Regions from separate parts of the Microbulbifer sp. CNSA002 genome, predicted to be linked through region 1. Evidence: predicted binding sites of a transcription regulator. Region 1 holds the regulator's gene; the other holds the start of a gene.
The links. Region 1 encodes sigma-54, which starts transcription at its own class of promoters, with help from an activator protein. Its sites were predicted from a motif close to TGGCACANNNNTTGCNNT; they were not measured.
Positions count from the first base shown of each region.

Region 1 (3,415 bases):
TTTATTATTTCGCTTGTTGCACTACCTGAACAATGAGGCGAATGTCAGCTCTGAGACTCAGTTACTAACAAAACCTCCTCTAGGCGGCTGCGGTACTATCAATAGCGAGGGCATATAGCTCATCACTACTTTGTGCTTGCCTTAGCTTATCTCTAACCAGGCTGTTGGAAAACAGAGCGGCGATTTCGGCTAGTGTATCCAGATGTTCCTGTTCAGCATCTTCGGGGACCAGAAGAGTAAATAGCAAATCGACAGGCTGACGGTCGGCAGAGTCAAAATCAATGGCGGGCTGGGTGGTACAGAGAACCCCAATGGGGCTATCACAGCCGGGCAGCCTGCAATGGGGAATGGCAACTCCATCGCCGATACCGGTGGAACCAAGGCGCTCACGGGCGATCAGTTGATTAAAAACTGTATCGGAGTCGTGTTGAGGATATTGTTCGGCGATGGCCTGGGCAATATTGAGCAGTAGCTTTTTTTTGCTGCTCCCCGCCAGATGGCAAAGGCTAAGGCGGGGAGAGAGTAATGCTTCCAGTGTCATAGTTCAGCGATGGTTCTGCAACTTCTCTTTGTGTTTTTTCAGTTGGCGGTCCAGCTTATCGGTGAGCGCATCAATTGCCGCGTACATATCTCTGTCTTCGGATCCAGCACAGAGGTCGTGACCGTTTATATGTACCGTCGCCTCAGCCTTTTGGATCAGTTTTTCGACAGATAAAATTACTTGCGCGTTGGTGATGTTGTCGTAATGTCTGGACAGCTTCTCCATTTTGCTTTCGCAGTAGCTGCGCATAGGTGAGGTAACGTCGACGTGGTGGCCACTAATATTGATCTGCATGGATTTCTCCTTAAAGGTGCATCACAAGCCGGCGCTCACCCCCTATCGGGTCGCAACCCTACTAGGAAGTGGGCCAGAATGGAAGGATACACTCAAATTTTGGATTTTGGTTGCAGGTTGGGGGCGGAAGGCGCCAGTGGCGCATGACTGGAGGTGGGTTAGGGGTCAGGTTAATTGGCTGTGTTTGGGTTGTGGTTTAAATGAGCCTCTTTCTCTCACTTGAGGAGGGGATGCCCATAGATTCACGGTATTTCGCTACCGTTCGGCGCGCAACCTTGATGCCTTGCTTGTCCAGCTCCTGAGTGATCTTGTTATCTGATAGCGGCTTTCGAGGTACTTCCGTGTCAATCAGCTTGCGAATCAGGGCTCGAATGGCGGTGGATGAAGCATCCTCACCGGAATCTGTACTGACGTGGCTTGAGAAGAAATATTTGAGTTCGAAAACTCCCCGTGGAGTCAGCATATATTTTTGAGTGGTCACTCGGGATATGGTGGATTCATGCATGCCAATGGTTTCAGCAATATCTGCCAGAACCATTGGTCGCATTGCCTCTGGGCCTTCTTCAAAAAAGCCTTGCTGCTTATCCACAATGGACGTAGCGACCTTTAGCAGGGTGTCGTGGCGGCTCTGCAGGCTCTTCAAGAACCAACGGGCCTCCTGCAAGTGATCCCGCATGAAATTGTTTTCTCGGGAGTTGTCTGCCCGTTTTACCAGGGAGGCGTAGTGGCCATTAATCCGGATCTTGGGAGTGATTTCTGGATTGAGTTCGACCAGCCAGCGGTGATCCTTGCGGGACACAATAATATCGGGAATGACATATGCGGGCTGTTCCCCGCTGAACTCCTCACCTGGATTGGGGGTTAGTGTCTGGATAAGGCGGATTACTTCGCCGAGCTGGGCTTCGTTGAGACGTGTGCGTCGGGTGAGTTGCCTGAAATCCCTTTTTCCAAGTAATTCCAAGTGGCGCTCAATGATGGTCTGCGCTTCGTTTAGCCACGGAGTTTCCGCTGGTAGCTGCTTGAGCTGGAGTTGAAGGCACTCTTGGAGGCTTCTGGCCCCACAGCCAGCTGGTTCGAATTGTTGCACAGCTTTAAGGACTGCAACTACCTCATCTTCTTCGAGCTGAAGGGAGTTGGCCACATCATCAACGGTGGTATTGAGGAGACCGTTTGGGTCGATGGCGTCAATAAGGTGCTCGCCGATCCATTTATCGTGACTGGAAAGTGCTGTCAGGTTTAATTGCCAGCGCAAGTGGTCTTGAAGTGTGTCGGTGGAAGAATTGCGCTCAAAATTGGGGTCGTCGCCCTCGGCGGGACCACTATAGCTGCTGTAAATGTCGTCCCAGTGAGAATCAACCGGCAGCTCTGTTGGAATATCCTGGTTCCATTCAGAATCACCAAGCTCTTTTTCCTCAGCGGCTGTGTGGGTTAAACCCTCCCCTGCAGCGGCTGGCGGCTCTTGTTGTGCGTTGCTCTCAGTATCGGCAGTTACTTGTTGAGCCAGATCTTCACCCTCAGCTTCCAGCATTGGATTGTTGTCGAGGGCTGCCTGGACTTCTTGCTGTAAATCTAGTGTGGAGAGCTGCAGGAGGCGTATTGCCTGCTGCAACTGGGGGGTCATGGTTAGCTGTGCGCCGAGCTTGAGCTGGAGAGACTGCTTCATAATTTAAAGTTGCAGGCCAGTGCGACAAAGGGTTCGTCAAAATTAACCCGAGATGGCGCAGACTACCTTGGCCCTCAAACTATTACAAGCAATAAGCGTGCCGACTATTGCCTGCCAGAAGGTCAATTTCTATGTGGGATATGATATGTTTTTCGAGATTTTGCCTATTTTGTTACACTTGTCATCATTTGCCATTAAATCGTGAATTCATGTCCCAAATAGACTTCGCGTACCTGTTGGTTAGCGAGAACATCATCGGGTGTGCCTGAGGCAATAATATGCCCCTCGCTGACGATATAAGCAGTTTCACAGATATCCAGGGTTTCTCTCACGTTATGATCTGTGATCAAAACGCCGATATCCCTGTCCCGCAAGTGGCGAATAATGTGTTTGATGTCGTTCACTGAAATAGGGTCTACACCAGCAAAGGGTTCATCGAGCAAGACAAAGCTTGGGTCTGTAGCCAGGGCTCGTGCAATCTCCACCCTGCGCCGCTCTCCGCCGGATAGGGCCATTCCTAGGCTGTTTTCAATGTGTGTGATATTGAACTCTTCGAGCAACTCCTGGGCCTGCTCTTCGCGCTTTGCACGATTGAGTCCTTTTCGGGTTTCGAGGATTGCGAGAATATTGTCACGCACTGACAGGCGTCGAAAAACAGAGGCTTCCTGGGGCAGGTAACCGATTCCCTTGCGGGCGCGCCCGTGCATTGATAGGCGGGTAATATCTTCGTTGTCGATTAGGACTTGCCCGGCATCGGCCTGCACCAGCCCTGCGATCATATAGAAGCAGGTGGTTTTCCCGGCTCCATTGGGGCCAAGTAAGCCAACGACCTGCCCACTTGAGACGCTGACAGAGACATCTTGGACAACTTTTCTTTTTTTATATTGTTTGGCGAGGTGTAACGCTTGTAGCGTTGG
Region 1 is NZ_CP172449.1:4,083,580-4,086,994, reverse strand. It holds gene ptsN (PTS IIA-like nitrogen regulatory protein PtsN) at 80-541, opposite strand; gene hpf (ribosome hibernation-promoting factor, HPF/YfiA family) at 545-835, opposite strand; gene ACG1BZ_RS18165 (RNA polymerase factor sigma-54) at 1,032-2,498, opposite strand; gene lptB (LPS export ABC transporter ATP-binding protein) at 2,693-3,415, opposite strand, start outside.

Region 2 (3,415 bases), 920 kb from region 1:
CACCAACTCCTTACCGGTACCGGATTCACCGTTGATTAAAACGGTGATGTTGGAATGAGACAAACGGCCAATCGCGCGAAACACCTCCTGCATCGCCGGCGCTTCTCCAATGATTTCTTTACTACCCTGACCATTTTCCGGCTCAACCCGCTCTTCAGCACTCTGTTCGCTAGCGTGCATCAATGCGCGCCGGGTTACCGCTACGGCTTCATCAATATCAAATGGCTTGGGCAGGTATTCAAAGGCTCCCCCTTGGTAAGCAGCTACCGCGCTATCCAGGTCCGAGTGCGCAGTCATAATAATTATCGGCAGGCTCGGTCGTTCAGCCTGGAAACGCTGCAACAATTTAAAGCCATCGGAGCCCGGCATGCGGATATCACTGATTACTACATCCGGTGAATCGCTATAGAAATCATCCAGGGCGCGGTCGCCACTCTCGTAACACTGGGTATCAATTCCCTCACGCGATAGCGCTCTCTCCAGCACCCAGCGGATTGATCTGTCGTCGTCAATAATCCAAACGCGATTACTCATTCTCTAGGTTCCTGTATTAGCTAATTCGGTAGTCAGGGGCAGATAAATTTGGAAAATGCTACGGCCGGGTTGGCTGTCACACTTAATCAGCCCCTTGTGCTGATTAATAATGTTCTGGGAAATTGAAAGTCCAAGGCCTGAACCCTCGGCGCGGCCGGAGATCATCGGGAAGAATATCCGCTCGCGAATATCCTCCGGTATGCCCGGGCCGTTATCTTCAATTTCTATACGGCAGACCAATGGACAGTTGCGGCGGCCAATGGTGAATTGGCGCTGGATACGCGTACGCAATACCATCTCCCCACTACTGAGGCCAATACTTTCATCGATGGCTTGCATGGCGTTGCGGGCAATATTAAGCAGCGCCTGAATCAATTGTTCGCTATCGGCGGGGACATCGGGAATAGACGGATCGTAGTCCCTGCGAATTTGAAGCTCACCGATACACTCAGCATCCAGCAACTGGGCAACCCGCTCCAGAACCTCGTGCACATTAACCGGTTGCAGTACTACCGGCTGGCGTGGTCCCAATAAACGGTCAACCAGATTGCGCAGGCGATCCACTTCCTCGATGATAATCTGTGTATATTCGTCTAACTCCCGGTCCGGCAACTCGCGCTGCAATAGTTGTGCAGCCCCACGGATACCACCGAGGGGGTTCTTGACCTCATGGGCCATACCGCGAACCAGGTTTCGTGTCGTTTCCTGGGCACTGAGCAGTGCATCTTCCCTGGCAATTCGCAACAGGCGATCCATCGGCTGCACTTCCACAAGTAGCACAGAAAACTCGGGGACCGGGCTGACTGAGTAATCCACGGTCCGGGTTTCAAGATTGTTCAACCTCCAACTGGCCCGGCGCACTGTATACTTCTCATTTTTGCGCAATGCTTCCCGCATAGCCTCATAGGCAGTGGGAGATTCTCGCACCACCTCCTCCAACTTCGAGCCTTTAACCCGGGTACTGGAGGCGGCCAACAAGTCCTCAGCAGCATTGTTCAAATAGCAAAGCGATAAGTTTTCATCCAGCACCAACACTGCGGAAGTCAGGCTATCGAGTAATTGGCGCAACTGGCGATCATTCAGCATTCACAAAATTTCCGATTCATTCCGAGGCTCTGACCAAACTCCCTTTGGTCACCCCCAGCAAACTAGCGCTGTATCTAGTCAGTGCAAAAAGCAAACCAAAATGGCGCATATGCTGGCATTTGCAGGCGGGAACAACTTCAACCGGACACAATCGGTGCGCAGTTAGCTGCAGTGGCATAGCGAGTTATTCAGCTTAAAAAATGAGATGCCGCCAGTCACAGGCAGAATGCACCATAACGGTGCGCAGGTCAAAAAACAAACAAGCGGAATTAGGAGAGGGTTAGAAGTGAGAGGGCAATTAGATTGAGGGGGCTTTCGCCCCCCAGTATTCAACCCCTGGCTATGGGTCGCTTCACGTAAATTGTGACCACGCGGGATTGAGCCAGAACCCGCCCATTTGAACCCACTAAGACGGCCTGCAGAGTATGTGTTCCACGTTCAAGAGCCGAGATATCTAGAGCATTACCGTCAGAACTCCCCTGCCAGCGCTGCCCATCAATAACCGCATAGAAGCTCGAACCTTCTGGATAGGCTGGAGTTACTTGCACCTCAAGCGCAATCAGGGTTTGCCCAGGGGGGATAGTAGCCTCATTAATTGGGCTCACAATCTGGATAGAAACAGCCCCGGAACCCCTATTTTTGCCGTTTGGCGACAGCTTTCTTGAGGGTAGCTGTCGAGGTAAAGCGATCGGCTGGATGTTGATCGGTGCCAACTCAACTTCCTCCAAGTTTCCATTTGGAGGTGGCGTGTCACTAAAGGTTACCTGACCATCGGGACCCACTATCTTGTATATGGCCCCAGTCTCTGCGAAAGCCACAACAGCTACTATGGGCAAAGCCAATAAAACAGCTTTCAGTAGTTTTTGAATTCCCAACATTCTATTAGCCACCCTGCGACTCCCCCCATTTCAGGTACAGGGACTTTCATACTTTTGGCGCCATTTATTGCTGCTGCAGACCACAGAGCCCTCAAGTCCCGGCTGACAGTGTACTCGCAATAAAAAAGCCCGCACCAGGGTGGCGCGGGCTTTTCGAGAACGGCTCGACGGCATCACGGTGATGCCGGTCGCCATTACACGGAGTAGTACATATCGAACTCGACCGGGTGAGTGGTCATGTTCAGACGCTCTACTTCTTCACGCTTCAGCTCGATGTAGGCATCGATAGCATCGTTAGTGAATACACCACCGGCTGTCAGGAACTCGCGATCCTGGTCCAGAGCATCCAGGGCACCTTCCAGACTGGAAGCGACAGTCGGGTACTCAGCCAGCTCTTCCGGCGGCAGGTCGTACAGATCCTTGTCCGCAGCATCGCCAGGGTGGATCTTGTTCTTGATACCGTCGAGACCCGCCATCAGCAGCGCGGCGAAAGACAGGTACGGGTTGGCGGTCGGGTCCGGGAAGCGAGTCTCGATGCGCTTACCTTTCGGGGAGGGCACGAAAGGAATACGGATAGACGCAGAGCGGTTGCGCGCAGAGTAAGCCAGGATTACCGGCGCTTCGAAGCCAGGTACCAGACGCTTGTAAGAGTTGGTGGAAGCGTTACACAGCGCGTTCAGGGCGCGAGCGTGCTTAACGATACCGCCGATGTAGTACAGAGCAGCTTCGGACAGACCAGCGTAGGCGTCACCGGCAAACTGGTTTACGCCATCCTTGCTAAAGGACTGATGAACGTGCATACCGGAACCGTTATCGCCAACCAGCGGCTTGGGCATAAAGGTCGCGGTCTTGCCGTAGGCGTGGGCAACGTTGTGTACAGCGTACTTGAGGATCTGTACTTCGTCCGCTTTCTTGGT
Region 2 is NZ_CP172449.1:5,002,378-5,005,792, forward strand. It holds gene ntrC (nitrogen regulation protein NR(I)) at 1-534, opposite strand, end outside; gene glnL (nitrogen regulation protein NR(II)) at 538-1,620, opposite strand; gene ACG1BZ_RS22105 (DUF4124 domain-containing protein) at 1,950-2,510, opposite strand; gene glnA (glutamate--ammonia ligase) at 2,693-3,415, opposite strand, start outside.
Region 2: a site for sigma-54 is predicted at 1,701-1,718, ahead of glnL (nitrogen regulation protein NR(II)). Genes of this name have one in related genera too.